3 regions of the Pseudoalteromonas sp. QJM3NY_22 genome follow, and region 1 is predicted to be linked to each of the others. Evidence: predicted binding sites of a transcription regulator. Region 1 holds the regulator's gene; each other region holds the start of a gene.
The links. Region 1 encodes MetJ, which represses methionine synthesis genes. Its sites were predicted from a motif close to TAGACGTCTAGACGTCTA; they were not measured.
Positions count from the first base shown of each region.

Region 2: metK (methionine adenosyltransferase) is a predicted target of MetJ. The motif match lies at 4,080-4,097, and genes of this name have one in related genera.
Region 3: metA (homoserine O-acetyltransferase MetA) is a predicted target of MetJ. The motif match lies at 2,279-2,296, and genes of this name have one in related genera.

Region 1 is NZ_CM149655.1:424,294-431,184, forward strand. Features, by position in the region: gene rpmE (50S ribosomal protein L31) at 1-150, shown strand, start outside; gene AC0VZ4_RS02015 (malic enzyme-like NAD(P)-binding protein) at 674-1,915, shown strand; gene metJ (met regulon transcriptional regulator MetJ) at 1,988-2,308, opposite strand; gene metB (cystathionine gamma-synthase) at 2,508-3,755, shown strand; gene metL (bifunctional aspartate kinase/homoserine dehydrogenase II) at 3,761-6,106, shown strand; gene AC0VZ4_RS02035 (penicillin-binding protein 1A) at 6,151-6,891, opposite strand, start outside.
Region 2 is NZ_CM149655.1:1,070,030-1,076,920, forward strand. Features, by position in the region: gene AC0VZ4_RS04755 (hypothetical protein) at 1-490, opposite strand, end outside; gene AC0VZ4_RS04760 (LTA synthase family protein) at 672-2,663, shown strand; gene metK (methionine adenosyltransferase) at 2,827-3,978, opposite strand; gene tkt (transketolase) at 4,281-6,272, shown strand; gene AC0VZ4_RS04775 (hypothetical protein) at 6,668-6,891, shown strand, end outside.
Region 3 is NZ_CM149655.1:1,201,768-1,208,658, reverse strand. Features, by position in the region: gene metH (methionine synthase) at 1-194, opposite strand, end outside; gene AC0VZ4_RS05340 (homocysteine S-methyltransferase family protein) at 204-1,277, opposite strand; gene metA (homoserine O-acetyltransferase MetA) at 1,267-2,214, opposite strand; gene AC0VZ4_RS05330 (hypothetical protein) at 2,518-2,670, shown strand; gene ettA (energy-dependent translational throttle protein EttA) at 2,814-4,487, shown strand; gene AC0VZ4_RS05320 (IS256 family transposase) at 4,629-5,888, shown strand; gene AC0VZ4_RS05315 (PilZ domain-containing protein) at 6,018-6,383, shown strand; gene AC0VZ4_RS05310 (histone deacetylase family protein) at 6,440-6,891, shown strand, end outside.

The sequences.
Region 1 (6,891 bases):
GAAACAAGCTCTACTCTTTGTAAAAACATTCACTTAGACGTATGTTCTGCGTGTCACCCGTTTTACACTGGTAAGCAAAAAGTTTTAGACACTGGCGGACGTGTTGATCGTTTCAACAAGCGTTTCGGTGCACTTGGTAGCAAGAAGTAATTTTTGCTATTTAGTTAAAAGAAGCACCTTAGGGTGCTTTTTTTGTGCCTGAAATTTATCTTTACGTGCTTTTCCTGCCTATTTATACGTTATCTCCTTTGCATAACTATTTCTTGTTCTTATTCTGAGTATGCATAAACCTTTGCAGACAAAGTACGTAATAGTCTCTATATTTTGAAGTGTTCATTTTTTAACTAAGTTGTTAAATGTAGCTAACGTGAAGATAAATGTTTTTAAAGTAGACTATTAAGCTGTTTATAGTTATTTATACTAAAAATTTGATAGTCGTTTTTAGAGAAAATGGCTCGCGGCTAAAAGTACCTCTAAAAATGCTTTTTATATGAATTTCTATTTATGAAATGTCGCTATATCTTCGCAAAGTTACTGAAAAACCTCTTAAAATTAATGAATCTAGCATATGACAGGATAGACCTGATATTGCTTGGAATTTAAAAATAATAAGGGTATCGTAACCCAGACAACACCTCTCACTTTAACTTAAATTGCAGGATACAATCGCGTTATGTCAGACTTTCGTGAACAAGCACTACATTACCATTCTCATCCCGTTCCAGGAAAAATCAGCATTGAGCTAACCAAGCCTGCCGAAACGGTTCAAGATTTAGCTTTAGCATATAGCCCAGGTGTTGCTGAACCTGTGCGTGAAATTGCTGCTGATCCTGCAAATGCTTATAAATATACCGGTAAAGGTAATATGGTTGCAGTTATCACTAATGGTACTGCAATTTTGGGCTTGGGTAATTTAGGCCCTTTGGCATCAAAGCCTGTAATGGAAGGCAAGGCGCTGTTATTTAAGCGCTTTGCAGGCCTTGATTCTATTGATATCGAAGTGAAGCATAAAACAACAGAAGACTTTATTAACACGGTTGCTAATATTGCCGATACATTTGGTGGTATTAATCTTGAAGATATTAAAGCCCCAGAGTGTTTTGAAATTGAAAAGGCATTGATTGAGCGCTGTAGTATTCCGGTTTTTCATGACGATCAACACGGCACTGCAATTGTAACAGCCGCTGGTATGTTGAATGCACTTGAAGTGCAAGAGAAATCGATAGAAGAGGCTATTATAGTATGTTTAGGTGCTGGTGCGGCTGCAGTTGCCTGTATGGAACTGTTAATTAAGTGTGGTGCACTGCGTGAACACATTTACATGCTTGACCGTAAAGGCGTTATTCATACTCGTCGTGATGATTTAAACGAGTACAAACAACTATTCGCTAACAATACGGATAAGCGTACGTTGCAAGATGTTATTGCTGATGCTGATGTATTTGTTGGTGTATCTGGGCCTAATTTGTTAGCAGCCGATGATTTAAAACTGATGGCTGATAAGCCGGTTGTGTTTGCGTGCTCAAACCCCGACCCTGAAATTGACCCCGCACTTGCTCACAGCGCACGCAACGATTTAATTATGGCGACAGGGCGTTCTGATTATCCAAACCAAGTGAATAATGTTTTGTGTTTCCCGTTTATTTTTCGTGGTGCACTAGATGTGCGCGCAAGTGCAATTAACGATGAAATGAAAATAGCAGCAGTAGAAGCGATTCGTAGCATTGCAAAAGAGCCTGTACCAGCTGAGGTCTTAAAAGCTGCCGGTGTTGATAAGCTGGAATTTGGTGCTCAATATATTATTCCAAAACCGATGGATCCACGTTTATTACCACGTATAGCAAGAGCGGTTGCTCTTGCTGCTGTTGAGTCGGGTGTGGCACAAATTGATTTGCCAGAAAGCTATATGCAGTAAATCTATACCGTAAAATTTAATCATAAAAAAACCTCAGTAATTACTGAGGTTTTTTTATTTTACTTTATCTATTTATTCGTCATCTAAAACAGGGACTTCTAACCCCATTTCTTGCATTATTTTTTTCACTTCTTCTGGTACTTTTTCAGCGTTATCTTTACGTAAGTCATCGTCATTAGGTAAAGGTTGACCTGTAAATGCATGTAAAAACGCTTCACATAGTAGCTCACTGTTTGTTGCGTGACGCAGGTTATTAATTTGACGACGAGTACGTTCGTCAGTTAATACCTTTAATACATTCAGTGGGATCGAAACGGTGATCTTCTTAACTTGTTCTGATTTTTTCCCGTGTTCTGCGTATGGGTGAATATACTCACCATTCCATTTAGCCATAAGATGTATCGTTGCCTCAGATTATTAATTGCTCACATGCGCTAAAATGCGTGTGAATATGCGTGAAATTCTATCGATTTAAAAAAGATAGTCAAATACTAGTTGTTTGGCCATCTAGCTGTTTAAATGTTTTGACTTCTCAAATTGAATAAACTACTCTTTTAGACGTCTAAACATCCAAGCTAATCAGGTGACGAATATGAGCGAAAAAAACAAAGCAACCATTGCGGTCCGTAGTGGCGTTGAAGCCGATAAACACCACGGTGCAGTGGTCGCGCCAATCTATTTATCGACTACTTATTCGTTTGCCGATTTTGATACTAAACGCCAATATGATTATGGCCGCAGCGGTAATCCTAACCGCGATATCTTAGCCGAGACCCTTGCTGAACTCGAAGGTGGAGTACGCGGCATAATTACAGCCACAGGCATGGCGGCTGTGCATTTAGCAACTCAGCTGCTTAATTACGACGACACGTTAGTGATCCCACACGACTGCTACGGTGGAAGCTACCGTTTATTTACGTCCCTGCAAAAGCGTGGCTTGCTAAAGCTTGAGGTTTTAGATTTAACAAAACCAGAAAGTCTTCAAAAAATATTAGTAATTAAACCAAAACTCATTTGGATTGAAACACCAAGTAACCCTGTACTACGTTTAACTGATATTAAAGCGGTTACTGATATTGCTAAGCAGTGTGGTGCACTGGTGGCCGCTGACAATACATTTTTATCGCCTGCTTTACAAAATCCGATTAAGTTTGGTGTAGATATTGTGGTGCATTCAACCACTAAATATATTAACGGACATTCAGATGTAGTGGGCGGCGCTGTTATTGCTGCAACACAAGAGATCGGTGACGAGCTTGCTTGGTGGGCTAATAACATTGGTATCACTGGGGCACCTTTTGATAGCTATTTAACGCTTCGTGGTTTACGTACTTTAAATGTGCGCTTAAGGCAGCATCAAGAAAATGCATTAGCAATAGCTAAGTATCTCGAAGAATCTGAGTTCGTTAGCCAAGTTTATTACCCTGGGCTTGAGTCGCACCCTCAACATGAATTAGCTAAAGCACAGCAGCTTGGTTTTGGTGGCATGGTTAGCTTTGATATTAAAGGCGACATAAGCGATGCTGCGGCATTTTTAACTAGTCTACATAACTTTAGTTTAGCTGAGTCTCTAGGCGGCGTTGAGAGCTTAATATGCCACCCTGCGACCATGACGCATGCAGGGATGGATGCAACAGCGCGCTTAGAAGCCGGCGTTGGTGATACGCTTATTCGTGTTTCTGTCGGAATAGAAGACATTGAAGATTTATTAACAGATCTTGAACGTGTATTTACACTTGTAAAACCTGGCAGAAAAAACCATACAAATCGATTAACTAAAGGTGCGGGAACATCGAGCGGTGATGCTAAGTTAAGTGCCGCTTACCCCGCGCTCTGGTAACTAAAATGACTAAAAACATACATAAATTTGGCGGTTCGAGTTTAAGTTCAGCACAGCGTTACAAAATTGTTGCGGGTATTATATTAGAGCACACACAACCTGGTGATTGCGTTGTGGTATCAGCAGCTGGGAAAACAACCGATACACTAGTTAAGTTATGGCAAAGTTATCAACAGCAAGATACACATGTAATTGCTGATATTTTATTACAGTTAAATAATCATCAAATAGATTTAATAGAGCAGTTATTACAAGCTAATACAAAGCATAACGCTCTAAAAATATTGAATGAAGAGTTATCAACAATAACGCTGTTAGCGCAAACAGGGCAGCTACAAGAAGCCCAATTGCTTGCTCATGGAGAGTTATGGTCAGCACGCGTACTCGCTGCTTACCTGCAGGAGCTTAATGTTGATGCGTGTGTTCACGATGCGCGCGTTTTATTTGCATTAAATGATGGGCAGTTATTACATGAACAAAATACTCAACAGTGCGCAAACTTAATTGCGCATAATAAAATTAACGTTGTAACTGGATTTATTGCAGCCAATACAACTGGGGATACTGTAACGCTTGGTCGTAATGGAAGTGATTATAGTGCGACCTTACTCGCTAATTATTGTCATGCAAAACAAGTCTGTATTTGGACTGACACACAAGGTGTATTTAGTACCGACCCTCGTAAAGTTAGTAAAGCGATTAAATACGCGAAGGTGTGTCGTGGACAGGCCAATTTATTAGCACGGCTAGGTAACCCCGTATTACATGCTAAAACATTATCTCCTCTTAAAAATACGGATATAAAATTATCAGTACGAAGTAGCTTTGATGTACAAGCTAGCTCTACTGACATCGTTAAAGAAGGTAGTGCCAAACAAAAGCGTTTTATTACAACGTTACAAAATATTGATTTATTGATAGTTGAAAACTTAAGTGAAGGAGATATTACGCATGTGAGTCAGCTTATTCAGCATAGCTTACATCACTTTAGTCAAAATGGTGAGACGTACTTAGTTGTGCCAGCTATTTCGACGCATCAGGTTATTAGCTATTTTGAAGGTCGAGCTAATATTAACGAATCGAGCTTACACGGGTGTGCTGTGATAGCGCCAGAGCAAGATATTAGTAAATTGCACTTATTGGCGATTAATTTATTAAATGTACATGCGATTGAACCACGATTTGCACACCAAGATAGCGGCTATATTTTATTACTTACCGATCAAGTGATTGATAGCGATATACTTAGCATATTACACGATAAGCTGATTAACAAAGGGCAGGAAATTGCTTTAATAGTCGCTGGACTTGGTAATGTAGGTGAGGTGTTTATTGAACAGTTATCTACTCAAGTTGAGCGCTTATCAGATGACTTTAGTATTAAGCTTGTTGGCTTAGTGCGCTCTCAAAAAATGCTCTTTAATCCTAATGGGATTGGTGTATCGCAATGGAAAACCCAGTTTCAACTTGAAGCGTCTGATTATCAAAATCAAACATTATTAAATGCAATTGATGAACTTGATTACGAACATAAAGTGATTGTAGATATAACAGCGAGTGAAAAGTTTAGCCGGTTATATCCTGATTTTGTAGAAATGGATTGTCATTTAATAAGTGCTAATAAGTATGCAGGTACAGCTCCTACTAATTGGTATAAAGCACTACGTATATGTATCTCTGAACGTAACTTACATTGGCGTTATAACACCAGTGTGGGGGCTGGTTTACCCATTAATTTTGCGCTTGCTGATTTACAAAATAGTGGCGATAAAATAACACGTATTGAAGGCGTGTTTTCTGGGACGTTATCGTGGTTGTGTAGTAAGTATGATGGTTCGATTATATTTTCAGATTTAGTGCTTGAAGCGCAAAAAATGGGTTTTACGGAGCCCGATCCTCGCGAGGATTTATCTGGGCGTGATATGCAGCGAAAACTGCTTATTTTAGCCAGAGAGTTGGGGGTTGAATTAAATCTTGAGGATATTAGTCTTTCGGCATTGATGCCTGATGAGCTTGCGCAAGGGAGTTGGGATGATTTTTTAAGTAAAAAATCCCAGTTAGATAGCTTTATTCAAGAGCATGCAAAGAGAGCTAAGGCACAAAATTCGGTGCTTCGTTATACAGGCTTGCTCGAAATCGCAGAAAATGAAGTAATAGCGAAAGTCGGTATCGCGTATGTATTACAAAGTGATGTTTTGGCTAGTTTAACGCCAGGAGATAATATTTTTGTTATAAATAGTAAGTGGTATAGCGATAACGCGCTCGTTATCCAAGGCCCTGGTGCTGGTAAAGAGGTCACTGCAGCGGGTGTACATTCTGATTTGTATTGGCTGGTCCAAAATTTAAGTTAGCATTACGGCAGCCTAAAGTGGCTGCCGTTTTAATTTAAAGCTATTTAAAATAGCTCTTCTTCTGTTTTTGTATCTTCCTCAAATATATCGGTAGGTTGGGAAAGTACATACTTAGTTGGGGCTGTACCTTTGCCAAAATATTCAAAGCGGCTTGTGTAATCGTTTTTGTGGCTCAGTAAACCTGTTGCTAAATCAATACGAATAGAGACTAAGTCTTCGGGTGGTTCTATAGGCGCTTCTGGTGCATCTTCAAGTGCCACTTTCATAAACTCAATCCATGCTGGTTGCGCCGTTTTAGCCCCTGACTCTGCCCCTGAGATTTGACTGCTATCAAGGTTGTTATTATATGTTGAGCGGCCTAACGAGTTACCGGGGTTATCAAACCCAACCCATACAGACGTTAGTACATTACGATTAAAGCCACTAAACCAAGTATCTACAGAGTCATTAGTCGTGCCTGTTTTACCTGAGAGATCACGTCTCTTTAATGCTTGAGCACGCCAGCCTGTTCCGCTCCAGCCTGTTTTATGTGCCCAACTACCACCGCCCCAAATACCACTATGCATTGCATCAGCAATTAAAAATGCATTCTGTTTAGAGATAATCCGTGGTGCGCATTTTTTTTCTTGTTGCTTTTCAGTTTCGAAATTCTGCATTGTTACATCGTTGTTCAATACGCTTAACGTACTATCGCTATCGTCACAAGCTTCTGTTGGATTTGTTTTAAATAACACGTCACCATAAGCATCTTGAATTTCAGAAATGAAGTAGGGTTCTATTAAATG
Region 2 (6,891 bases), 650 kb from region 1:
TTACTGTTGCTATAAGTGAATATAAAACGATATTACTGCGCTCATTAGGCGGGCTAATAAGCTCTTCATCAAGCATAAGATCGTCGTCCTGCCATTCTTCACTATTTGAAACGGGGGTTTTTGATTCAATTTCAGGAAGACGTTGCTCTAGCTCTTCTAGTTTTTCTTCAAGGCGAATTAAGCTACTTGTGATGTAATCTAGCGCATCAAAAATTCGTTCATCACGTCGTTCATTATTTGCTAGAGCAGAAGTGCTTTGGGTGTTACTCGAAACGGCTTGTAGTTTGCTTTGGATCCCTAAACTAGCAAGTAATTTAGCCTGTTTTAAGGCTTTATCTTTATTGCTCGGTGCGAAGAGTGATTTACCCTTAAAAAAAGCAGTTACTTTTTCTTCAGAGGTTTTTAATTTTTCTGCTAGGTTTGTACATGCTGTTTTAGCGTTAGTGCCATCAGCTAACCCTGCAAATATAACGCGAAAATTGTCGGCCATCTAACTACCCTTAAAGCTTTTATTATTTAACGAGTATAAACCTAACTCATTTAGAAATGCAGTCCTACCTATAAATTAAAGTTATTTAATTAATTACAAATAATTACATTTGTTTTGTTGTTAGCTTTTATTTATTCAGTAAAATTGCGCGCCCAAGGATATTTCATTTAAGGACACACCTTTGTTTGATTCTCACATGGCTCCTGCGAGTCGTTGGCTACAGTTTGTAAAAGAAAGTGGACGTATTGCAACACTATGGTTTGCCGGCGTTTTACTTTTTATGAGTTTTCGCGTTTTCTTTTTGATCTATTTTAAAGACAGAATAACAGCACAGTTAGATGCAGATGCTATTTTTGCAACGTTAAAAGCGGGTTTTGCATTTGATTCAGCAGCTACCGGTGTATGCTTTAGCATCGCATTTCTTTTAAACTGTATTTTACAACCTATGCATTTAGGGCACTGGGTAAGTAAGGCTCGTCTGTATACGGGAAGAATATTTTTTATAGTCACCACGTTACTATGCATTGTGAGTGTTACTTATATAACAGAGTACGGCAGCCAATTTAACTACTTTATGCTAGAAGGGTTGAAAGACGATCAACAGGCTATTGCTTTAACAGTTGTTGAGCAATATAAACCATGGGGTAGTCTTCTTAGTTTAGTTATTTTATTAGCGCTAACGTTTAAAATAAATAAAGTGGTTGATCAAAAACACTATACATTTATTAATCGCCTTTTCACTACTTGTATTTATAAGCGCACAATACTAATTGTATTAATTGTTGTGTTATTTATATGCGCAATACGAGGATCTTTTGAAACACGTCCAGCGTCAAGAAAATGGTCAGCAGTAACAGCCGATGCATTTGTAAATAACCTAGTCATAAACCCGTTTAGAAGCTTTATTTATGCGATTAAAGACTATAACGACTTACAGAGCTTTGGTTTAAATGGCCACAACCCTTATCTAGGAAAAAACTCACCAACGATAGAAAATCCTCTAGCCGCTTTTGAGCAAGAAACAAATGCTCCATTATTGGCAGCTCCATCACAGGTATTTTTTATCGTAATGGAAAGTTACGATGCTTGGCCATTACAACAAAAATATGCATCACTTAACTTAACTAACGAACTAAGTAACTTGGCGAGTAAAGGCATCTATTTAGATAATGTTTTGCCTGCCGCAAGTAGCACAATGAATTCGTTATCAAGCCTTATGTCGGGTATTGCGTATGCTGGTGTGAATATGAGCCGTATTGGGCCTCAAAAGCCGACCAGTAAAATGTCAATATTTAGCCAATTAGAGCAGCTTGGTTACAAAAGTCGATTTTATTATGGTGGCTTATTATCATGGCAAAATGTCGGAGAATATGCACTTTCACAAGGTGTCGATAAAGTATTTTCAGCAGTTGATGCTGGAGGAAAAGGCAGTGCTGGTGTGTGGGGAATTGACGATGGGCAATTATTTGATTTAGTTGATAAGACAACAAACGATAAAAGTTTTAATCTCATTATGAGCGGCAGCTACCATGGTCCATTTAACCTAGATTTAGATCAATATGGTTACCCTTTTAAATCTTTGGCAGATTATCCAAAAGAAATCCAAGCCTTAGGTGATGACTTGCTAGACCCTTATGTGTTGGGGCACCTTTGGTACTCAGACAAAATGTTAGGTCAGTTTGTTCGTAAAATGGAGCAGCGATACCCAGATGCTTTATTCATAATAACGGGGGATCATTATGGTCGTCGTTACCTTCATCACCAGCCTGATCTGTATGAGCTAACTCATGTCCCGATTGTAATTTATGGTAAAGGGGTTAATTCAAATTGGGTCGCTAAAGATCAACTAGCAAGCCACATGGATATTGCACCGACTTTATTAAACCTAATAGCGCCAAAAAATACTGAATTTTATAGTATGGGGCAATCATTACTAAATATGCCAGAAAAAGAGCGCACTGTATTTGGCTTTCAAACAATACGAACTGAAACAGAGCTTTGGCGTGGTGATTTATCTTCGGTCTATGAATATCAAAAAATAGATCCACTTGATAAAACACGTTTATCACCAAACCATAAACCTGAATTTAAAGCCGTCGATAGCCAAACAGAGCAAGCATATAATCAATATATGGCTACAGCGTGGCATTTGCTTACCAGAGGGATGGATTAAAAAAGCAGTTTTTACAGGCTGCCTTTATTTAATTTTTGATACTTTAATTATGCATAAAAAAAGCGCCAATTGGCGCTTTTTTTGTATTTAACCTGAACTCTGGTTAAGAGATTTACTAACTTATTATCCAGGGTTCAAGTTATTTAGATAGTTACTTAACCAATTAAAGGCCAGCTGCTGCGCGAAGTGCGTCAGCTTTATCTGTACGTTCCCAAGGGAATTCGTCACGACCAAAGTGGCCATAAGCCGCTGTAGGAAGGTAGATAGGGCGCTCTAAATCAAGCATTTGAATTAAGCCGTAAGGACGTAAGTCAAAGTGTTCACGAATAAGCTCGATTAAACGGCTTTCTTCTAGCTTGCTTGTACCAAACGTTTCAACGCTGATAGAAGTAGGCTCTGCAACACCAATTGCATAAGAAACTTGTAGCTCACATTTGTCAGCAAGACCAGCAGCAACAATATTTTTAGCAACATAACGTGCAGCGTATGCAGCACTACGGTCAACTTTTGATGGATCTTTACCAGAGAAAGCCCCACCACCGTGACGAGCCATACCACCGTATGTATCTACAATGATTTTACGACCTGTTAAACCACAATCGCCCATTGGTCCGCCAATTACAAAGCGACCTGTTGGGTTAATGAAAAACTTAGTCGCGCTTGTAATAAGCTCTGCAGGAAGTACTGGCTTGATGATTGTTTCCATTACAGCTTCTACTAAATCAGCTTGAGAAATGTCTTCGCTGTGCTGAGTAGAAAGCACTACAGCATCAATACCTACTGGCTTGCCGTTTTCGTATGCAAAAGTAACTTGAGATTTTGCATCTGGACGTAACCAGTTAAGCTCGCCGCTTTTACGAACCTCAGCTTGGCGTTGTACTAAGCGGTGTGAGTAAGTAATTGGAGCAGGCATTAGTACTTCTGTTTCGTTACATGCGTAACCAAACATTAAGCCTTGGTCACCAGCGCCTTGCTCTTCTGGGCTAGTACGGTCAACACCTTGGTTAATGTCTGGAGACTGCTTACCAATAGTGTTTAAAATTGCACATGAGTCTGCATCAAAACCCATGTCTGAATTTGTGTAGCCAATGTCACGAATTGTTTTACGTGTAATTTCTTCGATATCAACCCATGCGCTAGTAGTGATTTCACCACCAACCATAACCATACCGGTTTTCACGTAAGTTTCACACGCTACGCGGGCATGAGAGTCTTGCTCTAGGATAGCATCAAGTACCGCATCAGAGATTTGATCGGCGATTTTATCCGGATGACCTTCAGAAACTGATTCAGAAGTAAATAAATGTTTTGCCATTGTATTTCCGCTCACAAATATTGCGCTTCACAAACGTCGGTATTAGCGCTAAAAAATTAAGGGGCGTATTTTATCGAAAACAAAACACCTTGCATAGTGTTTTTACGCCTAGACGTCTAAATAAAATAACTAATATCATTATGGTCTTAAAAAATATTCATAATAGCTCCTTTTATAGGGTTTTTAATTGCACACAGCCCCCACAATAAGTAAGAATAGATGTATTACAGTGTCCAAGTTACTTGGATACATAAACGAATACATTAATACCCGTGCAAATACACATAAAGGTAGGAGAATTCATGCCATCTCGCAAAGAACTTGCAAATGCTATTCGCGTCTTGTCAATGGACGCAGTACAAAAGGCCAAATCTGGCCACCCTGGAGCCCCAATGGGCATGGCCGATATCGCAGAAGTATTATGGCGCGATTATCTAAAACATAACCCAACGAATCCAGAGTGGGCTGACCGTGACAGATTTATTCTTTCAAACGGCCACGGTTCAATGCTTATCTATTCTCTATTGCACCTAAGTGGTTATGACTTACCACTAGACGAAATTAAAAACTTCCGTCAAATGCATTCTAAAACACCAGGTCACCCTGAATATGGCTATGCACCAGGAATCGAAACTACTACGGGCCCATTAGGTCAAGGGATCACAAATGCCGTAGGTATGGCAATTGCTGAAAAAGCACTCGCTGCACAGTTTAACCGTGAAGGTCACGATATAGTTGATCATTTTACCTATGCATTTATGGGCGATGGCTGCCTTATGGAAGGTATTTCTCATGAAGCAGGTTCACTTGCAGGCACATTAGGCCTAGGTAAACTTGTTGCATTTTGGGATGACAACGGCATCTCAATCGATGGCGAAGTAGAAGGTTGGTTTACTGATGATACGCCAGCTCGCTTTAAAGCATACGGTTGGCATGTAATTAGTGGTGTTGATGGCCACGACAGCGATGCTGTAAGTGCTGCAATTGCAGAAGCAAAAAGCGTTACCGACAAACCTTCACTAATTTGTTGTAAAACAATTATTGGTTACGGCTCACCTAATAAATCTGGTAGCCACGATTGTCACGGTGCACCACTAGGTGATGACGAAATTAAAGCGTCTCGCGAATTCTTAGGTTGGACTGGCGATGCGTTCGAAATTCCTGATGATATTTACGCACAATGGGATAGTAAAGAAAAAGGTCAACAGCTTGAATCAAGCTGGGACGAAAAATTTGCAGCATACGCAAAAGCATACCCAGAGCTTGCGGCTGAATATAAGCGTCGTATTAATAACGAACTGCCTGGCGATTGGGCTGAAAAATCTCAAGCTTACATTGAGCAATTACAAGCAAACCCTGCAAACCCAGCGTCTCGTAAAGCATCGCAAAATGCATTAAATGCGTTTGGTCCGTTATTACCAGAATTTATGGGTGGCTCAGCCGATTTAGCAGGCTCAAACTTAACAATTTGGGATGGTTCTAAAGGTTTAACACACGACGATGCAAGCGGTAACTACATTTACTACGGTGTACGTGAGTTTGGTATGTCGGCAATTATGAATGGTATTGCCCTTCATAAAGGCTTTATTCCTTACGGTGCTACGTTCTTAATGTTTGTTGAATATGCAAAAAATGCTGTACGTATGGCTGCATTAATGAAGCAACCAAGCATTTTTGTATACACGCACGATTCAATTGGTTTAGGTGAAGATGGTCCAACTCACCAACCAGTAGAGCAAATTGCAAGCATGCGTTTAACGCCTAACTTATACAACTGGCGTCCATGTGACCAAGTTGAGTCGGCAATTGCATGGCAACAAGCTATTGAGCGTAAAGACGGTCCTACATCGTTAATCTTTACTCGCCAAGGTCTTGAGCAACAAGCGCGTGACGCACAGCAATTAGCAGATGTTAAAAAGGGTGGTTACATCCTTAGCTGTGACGGCAATCCAGAGATTATCTTTATTGCGACGGGCTCTGAAGTGCAACTAGCACAAGATTCAGCAACTGAGCTACGCAGCCAAGGTAAAAAGGTACGTGTTGTATCTATGCCATGTACTGATGCCTTTGAAGATCAAAGCGCAGCATACAAAGAAAGCGTATTACCGGCATCTGTTTCACGCCGCGTAGCAGTAGAAGCGGGTATTGCTGATTACTGGTACAAGTACGTAGGCCTAAACGGCGCAGTAGTAGGTATGACTACCTTTGGTGAGTCAGCACCAGCTAATGAGTTGTTTGAGCACTTTGGTTTTACAGTGGCAAACATTGTAAGCAAAGCAAACGAGCTTTTTTAATCGATTGCTTTAAAGATTAAAAGCCCGCTCTGTTTAAAACAGGACGGGCTTTTTTGTTTGTAGGTCGTGCTTTAGCGCGTTATACCAATCTGCTTATATATGGGGTCTATTTAACATTAAGAAAATTACGCTAGAACTAGGCAAAATTTTTTGTATCTAGTTGTTCTAAATAAAAATTTTTAACGACGTAATAGTGCAATTTAATTCGTTAAATTGATCAAAGATTTATGCAGGTTGGTGTTAAAGGTAAATCAAAAATATGACGCCATAAATGACGACCTACAATGGAGCCAGAAAGATGTAATTCAACATTAAAATACTGCGTTAAATTATTTTTGCTCTAATAAATAATTTAACGCAGTATTTTAACCCAGACTCATTTACAAGGAAGAAATATGTCTTGGTCTAAACTCAATAAAACTATCAATGCTCATTCTGTAATCCCTCTTGACGCGCTTAGCTGTCGAGATTTTGGTGTTAAACTCCCTATTAACTTCCCATTTAGTAAAGCTAAATTTACCTGCCAAGCTCTCGCTATGCTATCGCAGCTCAATGATTATGATTTAAAAATGGTATGCGCCGATATTATTCAAATATGCGCGAACCCTAATGCTACAAA
Region 3 (6,891 bases), 780 kb from region 1:
ATGGCGGCTTTTGAATCCAACATGGCTTCGTCCATGTTTATATCAATAACCTGTGCGCCGTTTTCTACTTGCTCGCGGGCCACTGTTAGCGCGGCCTCAAAGTCTTCTTCCATGATTAAACGTTTAAACATGGCAGAACCTGTTACATTGGTACGTTCGCCGACATTGGTAAATACTGCTATTTGTTGGGTCATGCTGGCTCCTTAATTTAAGTTACAGGCTTCAAGGCCTGATAAACGCATGCGTACTTCAAGCTCTGGCAGTTGGCGTGGTTTAACGCCCGCTAGACCTTTTGCAAAAGCACGAATATGCGCAGGCGTGGTGCCACAACATCCACCTACTATATTAATAAAGCCCGATTTACCCCAATCGATAATTTCGGTTGCCATTTCAGGCGCTTCTAAGTCGTATTCACCAAATTCATTAGGCAAGCCCGCATTAGGGTGTACCGATGTAAAGGTTTCGCACACGCGCGAAAGCTCTTCTACGTATTGGCGCAGTAAATCAGGGCCAAGCGCGCAGTTTAAACCAATCGAAATAGGCTTAATATGGCGAATAGAGTTATAAAATGCTTCGGTTGTTTGCCCAGAAAGCGTACGCCCAGAGGCGTCGGTAATAGTCCCCGAGATCATAACTGGTAATGTACGCCCTGCTTGCTCAAAGGCTTCTTCTACACCAAACGAGGCGGCTTTTGCATTAAGCGTGTCGAATATAGTTTCGATTAGTATTAAATCGGCGCCGCCTTCCATTAATGCAAGGGTAGACTCTACATACGCAGTAACTAGCTTATCAAAGGTAACGTTTCGGTAACCCGGATCGTTTACGTCTGGCGAAATTGAACACGTTTTAGATGTCGGCCCTAAAACACCCGCTACATAGCGTGGCTTTTCTGGCGTTTTAGCTGTAAATTCATCGCAAATTGCGCGTGCTAATTTAGCCGACTCTAGGTTTATTTCACGACTTAGGTTTGCCATGTCGTAATCTTCCATCGAAATAGTGGTCGAGTTAAACGTGTTGGTTTCGATAATATCGGCGCCCGCTGATAAAAAACCACGATGAATATCAGTGATTAAGTCGGGCTTGGTTAGGCTTAATAAATCGTTATTGCCTTTAATTAATACATGCCAGTCTTTAAAACGCTCTGCGCGATAGTCTTCTTCTTCTAGCTTATGATCTTGGATCATGGTGCCCATAGCGCCATCTAAAATTAAAATGCGTTCTTTTAATGCGGCACTTATTTCGGCTTGCTTATTATTTGTAGGCGCGTTATTCGGCATAGTTGTTAGTCCTCACGTCTTGGCTAACTAAATTAATATCATACGGTGTGGTTTGGTACACGTAGTAATTTAACCAGTTCGAAAAAAGTAAAAAAGCATGGCTTTGCCACGTTTTTGAAGGTTGTTTGGTTGCATCATCATCCGGGAAGTAATTTTCGGGTTTTGGTGCATTAGGGCTTTTTTTACAATCGCGCTCGTATTCTGCTTTTAGCGAGTCTGCGTCGTACTCTGGGTGGCCGGTTATAAACACTTGGCTACCCGATTTATTTTTAAGTAAGTAAGCCCCCACTCGCTCAGAACCAGCCAGTACTACTAGCTCATCGCAGGCGTTTATTTTATTTATATCAATGTGACCGTAGCGTGAGTGCGGTACTAAAAAGGTGTCGTCGAATCCGCGAGTCAGTGCGCCGTGATCAAAGTAACACTGGTGAGTAAATACGCCACACAGTTTATCGTCTTTTAAATCGCGCTTTAAATTGTAACGGTGATATAACGCTGCATGCGCTGCCCAACACGAAAATAACGTAGAGGTAACGTGTTGCTCAGCCCAATCAATAATAACCTTTAACTCATCCCAATACGCTACATCGTCGTATTCTAAATGCGCAAGTGGCGCGCCAGTTACTATTAATGCATCGTAATTGTTGTCTTTAACCTCAGAAAAATAACGGTAAAAGGTATCAAGGTGCTCTTCTGAATTACTGCTACTGCGGTGAGTGTCGAGGCGCAGTAGCTCTACGTTTACTTGCAAAGGTGAGTTGGCAAGTAAGCGAATAAACTGAACTTCGGTTTCTACTTTATTAGGCATTAAGTTTAAAATAGCCAAACGCATTGGGCGTATTTCTTGCGTTTTTGCACGACTTTTTGGCATTACAAATACGTTTTCTTGACGTAAACGTGCAATTGCCGGCAACTCGTCTTTTACTGTAATTGGCATACTTTACTCCTGCTCATAAAAACCGAGGCTTAATTATGAACTGAAAGTAAAAAATATCAACCTTTAGATGTATAGATGTCTAAATGAATTTATTCATCATTTGATATCAGTTGCGCAATCATTGAAATTAAAATAATATTCATTAATAAGAATTAATGAAAAGAATTGGGTTCAAACCCTAAACTTCCAGTTAGGTCGTGACCACCGTTAAAAACTGGCTTTAAGAACGAAAGGGTCACGGGTCTTAATTCTATCGCCTAACTCAACAAGAGAACGATAGGACTTTTTAAAAGGAGATGCTCAATGTATCAAAATTTTAAAGGGCAAGACCTGCTATCGCAACGAATGATGGCTTTTGGTGGGCTGTTTACAGCTTTCAGCATTAGTGGTATTGCACCTATACTGGCTGTGCTTCTTGCATTGTTAGTTACTTCTTTCTTAGTAACGATAGCGTAACAAAAGGGATTCCCTACTTCGGTAGGGGCAATCTCATTTAATACATTATAAATTCACTACTTAACTATTCCTATTTGCTTGCACACCTTCTTTAACCTAAAATACGCCCCAACAATCCAGCTAAAATAAAAAAGGTTTCCTCCATGGTTTTACCTGATAAATTTATATTCTCAATGAGTCGAGTATCTAAGGTTGTGCCACCTAAGCGCACTATCTTAAAAGATATTTCGTTGCACTTTTTCCCTGGCGCTAAAATTGGTGTGCTTGGTTTAAACGGTTCTGGTAAATCTACGTTACTACGCATTATGGCCGGTGTTGACCAAGATTTTGAAGGTGAAGCACATCCTCAGCCTGGTACAAAAATTGGTTATTTACCGCAAGAGCCAGTACTGGACGAAAGCAAAACAGTGCGCGAAATTGTCGAAGAAGCCGTTGGCGAAGTTAAACATGCACTTAGCCGTCTTGACGAAGTATACAACGAGTACGCAATGGAAGGTGCTGACTTTGATGCACTTGCAAAAGAGCAAGGCGAGCTTGAAGCGGTTATTCAGGCGCACGATGGTCACAACATCGATAACGTTTTAGAACGGGCTGCTGATGCACTTCGCCTACCAGAATGGGATGCTAAAATTGAGCACCTTTCAGGTGGTGAGCGTCGTCGTGTTGCTATATGTCGATTATTACTTGAAAAACCAGACATGCTTATTCTCGATGAACCTACTAACCACTTGGATGCTGAGTCGGTTGCATGGTTAGAGCGCTTCTTACACGATTACGAAGGCACTGTTGTGGCGGTAACGCATGACCGTTACTTCCTTGATAATGTAGCTGGCTGGATATTAGAGCTTGACCGTGGTGAAGGTATTCCATGGGAAGGTAACTACTCTTCTTGGCTTGAACAAAAAGATGCGCGCTTACAGCAAGAACAAAAATCTGAAAAAGCACGTCAAAAATCAATTGCGCAAGAACTTGAATGGGTTCGTTCAAACCCTAAAGGTCGTCAAGCTAAGTCAAAAGCACGTATGGCTCAGTTTACTGAAATGCAGCAGTCTGATTACCAAAAGCGTAACGAAACTAACGAGATGTTTATTCCACCTGGTCCGCGTTTAGGCGACCAAGTGCTTGAAGTAACTAATCTTCGTAAGAGTTTTGGCGATCGCGTTTTAATTGACGATTTAAGCTTTAGCATGCCAAAAGGTGCCATTGTGGGCATTATTGGCGCGAATGGCGCGGGTAAATCAACGCTGTTTAAAATGATAAGCGGTGAGCAAGAACAAGACAGCGGTAGTATCAGCGTTGGTGAAACAGTACACCTAGCTACTGTTGATCAGTTCCGTGACGGTATGGATGAAAGCAAAACTGTTTTCCAAGAAATATCAGACGGTCAAGACGTATTAAAAATTGGTAACTTTGAGTTTCCAAGCCGAGCGTATGTAAGTCGCTTTAACTTTAAAGGTAACGATCAGCAAAAGTTTGTTAAAGACCTATCTGGTGGTGAGCGTAACCGCTTGCATCTTGCTAAGTTATTAAAAGCGGGCGGCAATGTGTTACTTCTGGATGAGCCAACCAATGATCTGGACGTTGAAACCCTACGTGCACTTGAGAATGCTATTTTAGAGTTCCCTGGTTGTGTAATGTGTATCTCGCATGACCGTTGGTTCCTTGACCGTATTGCAACGCACATTTTAGATTACCGCGACGAAGGTGTAATTAACTTCTTTGATGGTAACTACACTGAATACGAAGAGTGGCTTAAAAAGACACTCGGTGCAGCAGCAGCTCAACCTAAACGTATTAAGTACAAAAAAATTGGCTAATCTTCACTGTAGCTGATTTATTACAGTAACACTAAGCCCTGCATGAGCTATAGTCGTTTCTGGTGTATGAGAAAAAGTCATTGCGATGTAATCTGTTAATTGATCTTGACCAGATCAACAATTAACCAGAGAGACATCGCAATGACTGAAAATGATAATGTTATTTCCATTGAAAAACCAGACAATCCGTTAGAGCAGTTGCTTAAAAGCGGGGCGCAGCAGTTGTTAGCTCAAGCGATTGAGGCTGAGTTGGCTGTTTTATTGGCTCAATACCAGCATGAGACCGTCGAGGGACTTCAGCGGATCGTCAAAAATGGTCACCAGCCTGAGCGTACGATCCAAACAGGCCTTGGTGATATTGAGGTCAAAATACCTAAAGTCAGGGATCGAAAAAAGGAAGGCATTAAATTCAATAGTGCCTTGATCCCGCCTTATCTGAAACGGACAAAAAATATCGAAGAGCTGATCCCATGGCTCTATTTACGAGGAATTTCGACGGGTGATATGCAGCCCGCTTTAGTGTCTCTTTTAGGCGAGCAAGCCAAAGGTTTGTCGGCCAATAGTGTCTCTCGGTTGAAATCCACCTGGGAAACGGAGTATCAGCAGTGGTCTAAACGTTCCTTGGCTAAACGTCGATATGTGTATATCTGGGCCGATGGGATTTACAGTAAAATTCGAATGGATGATAAGCTGTGCTTACTGGTAATTATGGGGGTAGATGAAACGGGCAGAAAGGAGCTATTGGCGGTGGTTGACGGGGTTCGTGAGTCTGAGCAGAGCTGGACTGAAGTGTTAAATCAGTTGCGCTCACAGGGTCTAACAATACCACCAAAATTGGCCATAGGGGATGGTGCGCTGGGGTTTTGGAATGCCCTCACCAAAGTATGGCCAACAACCCAACATCAACGTTGCTGGGTGCATAAAATCGCGAATGTGCTAAACAAAGTGCCGAAATCAATGCAACCTAAAATCAAAGCGAATTTACAAGATATCTGGATGGCAGAGAGTCGAGCTTCTGCTTATAAAGCGTATGATTTATTTGTTAAAAATTACTCAGTCAAATACCCAAAAGCGACGGATTGCTTGATGAAGGATAAAGATGAAATGCTGGCATTTTATGATTATCCTGCTGAGCATTGGATGCACATAAGAACGAGTAATCCGATAGAGTCAACGTTTGCGACGGTAAGGCTGAGAACGCATAAAGTGAAGAGTTGTGGCAGCCGGACAACCACCTTAATGATGGTTTTTAAACTCGCGCAGTCGGCAGAGAAAAAATGGTACCGCTTGCGAGGGTTTAAGTTACTGGCTGAAGTAATTACAGGGGTAAAATTTAAAGACGGCGAAAGAATAACTCAAGATCAAACAGAGCATCAAGATGAGCTCATACACCAGATTTGACAATAACTCGCCCTGCATTTATGCGGGGCTTTTTTATGCCACCAGTATTCTACGCACTTATTTTCTAGCATGTAGAGAATTACCCGCTATGATTAATTTATTATAAAAACAATAAGGCTAAATTAGGATATGCAAAATCGTCGTCAGTTTTCTCGTGTATTATTTTCAACCGATGCACAGGTAATTTTTAATGATCATCAATACCCATGTAAATTGCTTGATATATCTCTACATGGCGCATTGATTAACAAATGCGATGCTTTGACAGGCTGCACCAATAACGATGCAATACTGCGTTTTACACTCCCTCAAAGCGACATAGAAATAAAAATGGAAATAGTTGTGTGTCATATAGAAGCAGATCACATCGGTTTAAAGTGCCGTCATATTGATATAGATAGCATTACTTATCTAAAGCGATTAATTGAATTAAATTTAGCCGATGACGAGCTGCTGCATCGCGAACTCACTATGCTGATTCACGACGCACAATAATAGACTCATTTAGATTAGTTGATTACCATAGGGCAAATTTTTCAACGTGTGAATACATGACTTTAAATCCACACTTACCCTTGGTGTATCATCCTAACTATTCGTTTAGCTTTGATCCAAAGCATCGTTTTGCAATGAGTAAGTTTGCACATTTATATCAGCATGTTGAAGAGCTTGGTTTGATTGGCGATAACCTAGTTGAGCCAATATTAGGCACGCCAGCGTCACTTGAGCTAATACACTGCGAAAATTACATACACGATTTGTGGAACAACCGCTTAGATGAAAAAGCCATGCGCCGCATTGGCCTACCTTGGTCAAAAGAGCTCATGGCGCGCACATTTACAGCCCCTCAAGGCACATTACAAACGGCTCGTTTAGCGCTAAAACATGGCATAGCATGTCACCTTGCTGGTGGGACACACCACGCACATACCGATTTTGGCTCAGGCTACTGCATGGTTAACGACCTTGCCTTTACCACGCAAACTTTAATTGAATCGGGTGA